DNA from 2 places in the Candidatus Berkiella cookevillensis genome. Region 1 is predicted to be linked to the other one. Evidence: riboswitches for the same ligand, from Rfam matches in the RefSeq annotation. Region 1 holds a riboswitch; the other holds the start of a gene.
What was found. Region 1 has a riboswitch for thiamine pyrophosphate ahead of thiE (thiamine phosphate synthase). Riboswitches for the same ligand answer to the same signal wherever they lie in the genome.
Positions count from the first base shown of each region.

Region 2: another riboswitch for thiamine pyrophosphate. It lies ahead of CC99x_RS02680 (ABC transporter substrate-binding protein); the one in region 1 lies ahead of thiE (thiamine phosphate synthase).

Region 1 is NZ_LKHV02000001.1:372,232-376,427, forward strand. It holds gene CC99x_RS01605 (hypothetical protein) at 1-1,207, opposite strand, end outside; TPP riboswitch at 1,371-1,474, shown strand; gene thiE (thiamine phosphate synthase) at 1,565-2,218, shown strand; gene thiD (bifunctional hydroxymethylpyrimidine kinase/phosphomethylpyrimidine kinase) at 2,220-3,023, shown strand; gene CC99x_RS01620 (TerC family protein) at 3,179-4,156, shown strand.
Region 2 is NZ_LKHV02000001.1:607,237-611,432, reverse strand. It holds gene CC99x_RS02690 (protein kinase domain-containing protein) at 1-790, opposite strand, end outside; gene CC99x_RS02685 (dual specificity protein phosphatase family protein) at 947-2,047, shown strand; TPP riboswitch at 2,137-2,244, shown strand; gene CC99x_RS02680 (ABC transporter substrate-binding protein) at 2,451-3,341, shown strand; gene CC99x_RS02675 (sulfide-dependent adenosine diphosphate thiazole synthase) at 3,364-4,161, shown strand.

The sequences.
Region 1 (4,196 bases):
GAATATGCCTTCCTGTGCGAGTGACTATTTTGTCAAAATATTTGAAAAAAGCGTATGCATTATACTGATTTTTAAAGAGAACCTGCTTGTCAGATAAATCATCTGTAAAGTTGAGTTGATAAAATAATTTTGTTTCATCTTGGCTATTTTTTTCAACATGGAACAGATTTTTATTTTCTATCTTTAAAGAGGCTAAAAAGTTATATGCATTTTGACAATCTTCTTTGGTTGCAAAAAAAGCATGTCCATCATGTGTCATATGTTGTTCTACTGCCACAGGCTTTAATCGCATGGCTTTTAAGAACGCTAGAGGATCCTTCTGACGATACAGTACCCATGGTTTTTCATGGTTTGTATTCATTTGTGACAGGCCGTTGTGCACAATGATTTCATCATTGGGGAAATGCTCGGTAATAAGTGCTAGTATTTTATCAATAGTTTGCAACCCATGCAGTATTTCAGCGGTAATGCCGTCTGCCCCTTCTTTCCAATGGTGATGTTGAATATGAGCCAATGAATTTAAAAATAAAATAGAGCATCTAGGATTAAAGCGTCGTTTATATTTGATAAATAATAAGGTTGAGACATAGTCAAAAAATGAAATAAAAATATAAGGTTTTTTGCCACGCTTTAAGAGTGAGCCAAGCAAGCTAAGACAAGATGCGAATATCTTGGTTCCTTGGCCTGATGTAAATATAAAATGAAAGAGCTTGAGTGCTTGAGAAAATAGCGTACTTATTTTTAAGCTTCTATAGTTTTTGGATACATAACGAGGTAAATCCAGCAAATTGTTTAAGTCTTTTGGGTAAGCGTTTTCGCTAAACGTCCAAGGATCTGGTAAGAAAAATTGCACATTTTCTTTATTACGCCGTGCCCCATTCATGACACCCCAAATTCCGGTTGTAATATTATGATCGCTTAAGATTTCCCAGCTTTGAGCACATTGTAAATCAGGCAGGTCACCAAGATGTTTGATCTTATGTTTTTGGCTTTGTGTGCCAGTATGAATCGAGACCCACTGCACCCATGGTTCTAGGTAGCCGCTGTTGTAGCGATCATTGGTTTTATAATGCGCGCGATGTTTATTAAGTAACTTGCTTATATTAGGTAAGGAGTGTGCTTTAACAGCAGCTGTTAACAAATCAGTATTGAATTCATTGAGTTCTATGATTAAAACATTTTCTTTTGGGGGGCTACTCTCTTCCATAAAAAACCTTTGTTAGTTAATAAACAACATCATGTGCTTTTTAAGGCATATCATAACGTGCAATATAGGTGAAAGCCATGTGTTGTGACTATAAAATAAAATGCATTGCTGTGTGTCTTGATGTGGCTTTGTTTGACATTTTCTGTATTTTCTTTATAGTAAATTTTTTCACCAGGGGTGCTTTTTATCACGTGATAAAAGGCTGAGAAATACCCTTAAAACCTGCTCTGGTTAATGCCTGCGGAGGGAGAGTGATGTTGAACGATAGCGCTTTTGATTTCATAGGTTCTTCTTGATTGATTAAGTGTTGTAGATTCTACATTCATTTTTTTTTCTGCAATTTATTGAGGAAAGAAAATGAACAAAGAAATAAATAAAAATTTTTACAAGCTGATGCTTGTTACCCACCGACAAGATTGCCCTCTTGAGCAATATCTTATTTTTATAAAACGCTGTGTTGCTTTTGGCATTACGACTGTTCAATTGCGCGAAAAAAATGCGAGCCATCGCTTTTTAATTGAATTTGCTGCAAGGCTCAAAGAAATTTTAGATCCTCTCAATATTCCATTGATCATCAATGATCGCCTTGATGTGGCACTTGCAAGCAATGCTTGTGGTGTTCATTTAGGACAATCAGATGGTTCTGTTTTGCATGCTCGGGCAATGTTAGGAGCACATAAAATAATAGGCACTTCTATCAACTCAATTGAAAGGCTCAAAGCTGCCAATGATTTGCCTATTGATTATATTGGGATGGGTGCTATTTTCAGGACAAAAACGAAGCATAATGTCGTTAGACATTGGGGGGCGCAAGGACTGAATCAAGCTGCAAAATTAGCTCGTCATCCTATTGTTGCTATCGGCGGGATTACAACGAAGAACGTTGCTGATGTTTTGAAAAATGGTGCAAATGGCATTGCAGTGATCAGTGCTATTCATGATGCAAGTGATGCGCGAGAGGTAACGCAACAATTGCGTAAAAGTATTGATCTTAGATGTGATGGAAAATAAGATGCGGCATAAATGTTTGTCGATAGCTGGTTTTGATGGTTCAGGTGGCGCAGGCATTCAAGCAGATTTAAAAACCTTTTCTGCTTTTGGATGCTATGGTATGAGCGTTTTAACGGCATTGCCTGTGCAAAATACAATCGGTGTCAGGCGTTGTTATACTCTGCCATTGCAATGCATTGAAGAGCAGATGCATGCTATTTTTGAAGATATTGTACCTTGTAGTATTAAGATTGGTATGCTCTTTTCAGTGGAAATTATTCAATTGATTGCGCATTTTTTGGAAAAATATGCGAAAGATATTCCAATTGTTTTAGATCCGGTAATGCTGGCTAAGAGTGGAGATGCATTATTGCAAGTGGATGCCATCGATGCTTTGAAACAATATATTATACCATTATCCACAATCGTGACGCCGAATTTACCAGAGGCTCATGAACTCACTGGGTGCATGGGGGAGATGCCTGTGGTTGCCAATGTTTTGCTGTCTTTAGGTGCAAGCGCTGTTTTGCTCAAAGGTGGACATACTCAGGATGAGCATGCAAATGATTTCTATCTTGATAATACAGGAAAGTATCTTTGGCTAAAGAGTCAACGTCTCATATCCAATAATACACATGGCACAGGTTGCACACTGTCTGCGGCGATAGCCTCTTGTTTGGCCTTAGGTAAAGATTTACCAAGCAGTTGCCAGATAGCAAAGCATTATTTATTTCATGCATTACAAGCCGCACAGCTAAATTCTGTTGGCAAAGGGCATGGACCTGTGCATCACTTTTATCATATTTGGCCAACACTACAATGGTAGATTTTTGAGAATTCTGTATATTTAGGGAAGCAGTGTTTATCTATGTAGGTAGTTTTCTAAATATTTGTTGTCGTGACATACTAATAAGCTACAATTTACAGCCAGGATAGAAGATAATAGACAATATCCTTCTTTGGCTACAAACAGGAAGTTTCATGCAATCACTTTTATCTTATGGCTCACAAGAATTCTTATCAAAACCACTTTGGATGTGGGTTATCTTTTTGTCGATTGTTTTGGTGCTGATTGCGCTCGATTTAGGTGTTTTTAATCGTAAAGATAAAGAAATTGATATTAAAACAAGTCTACGAATGTATGCATGTTATTTTTCAATTGGTCTAGGCTTTGGCGGATGGATATGGTGGTACTTAGGACAAGCTGCCGCCTTTACTTATTGGACAGGGTTTGTTGTTGAACAAACTTTATCGATGGACAACATCTTTGTGATGTCGATGATTTTCACTTATTTTTCTATTCCGCGACAATATCAGCATCGGGTCTTGTTTTATGGGATCTTAGGGGTGATTGTTTTAAGAGGTACGATGATTGCCCTAGGTACTGTCATTGTAAGCCAGTTTCAATGGGTACTTTATTTGTTTGCACTGTTTTTGATATTTACTGGACTTAAAATGCTCGTCAAGCAAGGTGGGGAAACAGATATATCAAAAAATCCAATATTACGGTATTTAAGTAAAACTTCTTGGGTTACGTCAAAGATACATGGGCATAGTTTTTTTGTTAGAGAACAGAACCCTAAAACAGGTAAATTAGAGCTTTATATTACGCCTTTATTTGTAGCATTGATTATGATTGAAATTGCAGATGTTATTTTTGCGGTTGATTCTATTCCTGCTATTTTTTCGATTACCACAGATCCTTATTTAATATATACCAGTAATATTTTTGCAATCTTAGGGTTGCGCTCTTTGTATTTTGCATTGGCAGCAATGCTGAGTTATTTTGTGTATTTGCAGTTTACCTTAGCAATTATATTGATGTTTATAGGCTCAAAAATCTTTATCACAGAAGTGTTTGGTCTCGTAAAATTTCCGCCCATCGTATCGTTTCTGGTTACAGTAGGTATATTGCTGATAGGGATCATTCTGTCTATTGTAAAAGGCAGAAAGAAATAGCTGGTTTAATTGCTAATATTTGCTTGTTATGGAGAAAGGC
Region 2 (4,196 bases), 240 kb from region 1:
TCTCATTTTGTAGAAACAACTCAGGTGCAATATGTGTACCTCTGATTTGACCTTGTGCTGGCTTTCCCATTTCATTTTTGAGTGCGCATCCAAAATCAATGATGTGTACGGAGGGGAGGGCAACATCTGTTTTAACAGCTGAATACAAGATATTCCAGAGATTTAAGTCTCCATGATAATAACCAACCGCATGTAAATTTTGCAGCGCTTCTAAAACCTGCAATCCAACCTCAAGACTTTCTTGGTATGAAGAAAGCATATGATTTTGTTCATAGAGATTTTGTGCGTCTACATAGTCAATGAACAAATAACGCTTCCGCATACCTTGTGCATTTTTTCGGTATAAAGAACCATGAAATCTGCCCAAAGCTTTATTGACTTGCTCCTCAAGCATGAGCTGCTCTTGTACTGCCTCCCCAATCTGAGCTCGTGCTTTTTCTAGCTTTAACTGAATTTCTGTCTCTTCTATTTTTTGTGAACCCAGTTTTGAGCAATACAGATCTTGGCAATAAGCGACTGTATCATCAACACGCTCTATTTTCACAACAACTGCCTGTCCTGAGAGCAAATCAAGTGCTTTTTTTACCACACCATAAGCGCCTGCCCCTAAACGCTTTAGCAATGCAAAATAACGCTCATTGCTTGTAATAACAATTGAATGCTCTATTGTGCCTGTTGTATCAACATAATTGGTACTATCTGCGCGTTCAACAGCAGAAAAGGCTCGATAGCGATGAATTTTTAAGATAGTCGCAGAGCTGTTTTTAATTTTACGTACAGATTCAAGCATATATTTTTTACAAGCCTATCCAGTGTTTAAATAAATTGTATTTGTGTCAAAGAATAATGAAAGTTAAATAACAACTAAAAATCAGATGACTCACATTGCTAAGATCTATTAGGGTATAGTAAAAATTAACTCAAGGTAATATCGAAGGTAATATCTATGCTAAACGGCACAAATACTTCTAAAGAATCAGAAGAAACAAAGACAGGCAATGATGCAACCTCTTATGCCATTGTGCCATACATAGGCCAACCATCAGCAAGGTCTACAACACTTGAATCCGAATCTGATTCTTCTTTTTTTGCTAAATTTCAATATGGATTTACTTTCTACACTGTATCTGTTCTCCCACGTATATTACCTATTTTAAGAAATAACCGACCTTGGTGGTCTACTATCATTCCCGGTTTGAAGCTTGGTGCAATCCCCATTGCAGACTGGGAGCATGGCTCTTTATTATTGGAAGAATCCTTCCTAGAAAGCAGAAAGCTTGGCTTGGTTGTTTCTTGTTGCGGAGATTTTGAGTTAAAGGGTAATGGGCTACTTGCACTCACCCCCGTATCACCACACTTTTGGGTAGAAAAAGATGTCACACATTTGCAAGTGAAAATGCGTGATTTTGGCGGCGATGTACCATTAGAGCAAATTCGTATTGCAGTAGAACAAATGCATCAATGCATTCACAATGGAAAAACCGCCTATGTGCATTGCAAAGCAGGTAGGGGTCGCAGTGTCGTTATGGTTATTTGCTATCTCATGCAATTTCTTGATTACACGCCTGAGGAAGCAATTGCTTTTGTGCGAGAAAAACGTCCTGAGATCTCTTTGTCAAAAGCACAATATCATTTTATTGAACAATACAGAGCTGAATATAGATCTGATCTCACACCACTCTACTCAAAAACATCAGAACAAGAAATGATGCTTCGCCCTGTGAACATATCTCCTTCTTTTGTGAGTACACCTTCTTGGCTCGCAAGCACTCTTTGGTATATCGTGACGCTATTTAATCGCAACACTGTTGATCAACATTGTCGAACTTTGGAAACCTATTTACTTCAAGATTTTAGCGCGCTATTAAGAAATTTAAATGCTGGCCAAATACGAACTTTGCATGCAAGTCTGACTGGACAAAGGCCTTATACACAAGATCTTGTTTGGTATTATCCCATTTATGCAGCAGGACAAGCAGCAAGAAATAACAATGTACCACAGGTCGAAGAGCTTACTTTAGAGCTAGATAAGAAATTAAAGCTCTAAACTATTTTTCAATAGATGCTTTACTTTTATTAACAGTATGTCTAGAATTTTCAAACGATAGCCATTAGTACTTCAATTTGTAACGATGGCTTAAACTCTCGGGGTGCACAGTTGTGCTGAGATGATCAATTTATTTGATTGAACCCGCTGAACCTGCTCTGAATAATATCTGCGGAGGGAAGAGAAATGTTTGACTATGCTTTATTTTTATCAATTTCACTTATTAAATACTTACCTTATTTATTCCACATGCCCGATCGTTGATCGCATCTTATTATTTTGAAATTTTCAAGCAATTATAGTCTTCGCACATGACTATCGCTTTTTCTTTTGCTTTGCATTTCAAAATATTACTTCAATTCTTTTTCATTAGAAACTGTCTCAAAAATAGTAAGAGGTGCTTATGCATGTTCCTTTTTTACTCAATTGGTATCTAAATCCTTATCACGCACCTTTAGTGGTTGCTCAAGAAATGGGATTTTTTGAAAAATATGGTATCGATCTTGCCATTATAGAACCAACCAATCCCAGCGATGTCACAAAAATCATCGGAACGGGTGCTATTAAATTAGGGCTAAAAGCCATGGTACATTGTTTCGCTGCACGCGCACGCGGTTATGCAATTCAATCTATCGCTACTGTATTAGATGAACCGCCTACAGGACTTATTTCTCCTTTAAAGCAGCGTATAAAACACATCGCAGACATTCAAAATAAACGCATTGGTTATGTGGGTGAATTTGGAAAAATAATGATTGATAATCTTGTACAAGAAGCAGGTTTTCCGATTAATTGCTATGAAGCTATACGCGTTGGTATGGATGCCACACAAGCCATTTTAACAGGTCACGTTGATGCTGCAATTGGTATTGCTAGCTTCCAACAAATAGAACTTGAAGCAGCGGGCATGCCTTCCTATTTAATGCCTATTGATGAAATGGCTCAATTAGGATGTTGCTGTTTTTGCTCTATTCAAGTCATCGCACATGATTCATTTTTACAAGACAACCATCAAATGATTCATCGCTTTTTACAAGCGTTACAACAGGGGTTACAAGTAACAAAAAAAGATCCCGAGCAAGCGTGGAAATGTTTAATAGCGACAAAACCCAGTTTAAATAGACCTGTTTATCAGAAAATTTTTCAGGCAACGCATCCTTATTTCTCTTCAGACTTAAAAAATGTTGATAGAGATTGGCAAAAAGTAAAAAATTATGCACAGCGCCTAAAGATCACAGACGCTCAACTCTCCCTCTCAGAGTGCTATACCAACCGTTTTTTCTCTCCCGTTTAATCATTGCAGTACAAGGAAACAAATGATGTTTACACAGATCGATGAAAAAGAAATAACACGCGCTATTATCCATGAATACCATGCTCAACTTGACTCAGCGGTTGAATCAGATGTGATTATCGCTGGTGCAGGCCCCTCAGGACTGGTTGCAGGTCGATATCTTGCACAACGTGGCTATAAAGTCACCATCATAGAAAGAAATAATTATCTGGGTGGCGGCATGTGGATCGGTGGCTACTTAATGAATAAAGTCACTTTGCGTGCCCCTGCTCAAGCGATTTTAGATGAATTGAATATTGCCTATAAAGAATATAAACCAGGGCTTTTTGTGGCAGACTCCGCTTTTTTTGCTTCTGGTTTAATACGAGGTGCTTGTGAAGCAGGTGTTACATTTTTGAATATGACCATTGTTGAAGATGTTGTTGTTAAAAATAAAGTATTAACTGGCTTAGTCATTAATTCTATGCCTGTCACACAATTGCCCAGAATGATCACTTGCTTAGATCCTATCATCATTGAATCTAAACTCGTCATCGATGCAACAGGGCATGATGCGATTATTTGCCGATTGCTTGGTAAAAGGCAAATGCTGGAATCTAAAGGGATGGGCCCCTTGTGGGTAGAAGCCTCTGAAAAAGAAATTGTAGCACGCACAGGAGAGGTATTTCCTAACTTAATCATTTCTGGGATGGCTGTATCAGAAAAATGTGGCTTACCACGAATGGGACCTACCTTTGGTGGTATGCTGCTCTCTGGCAAACGCGCGGGAGAAATTGCTTGTACGGCACTAGAAACTAAGCAACGAGAAACAACTAAGTAGGATATCTATACAAATACCTGCCTTGGCGCGCTTAT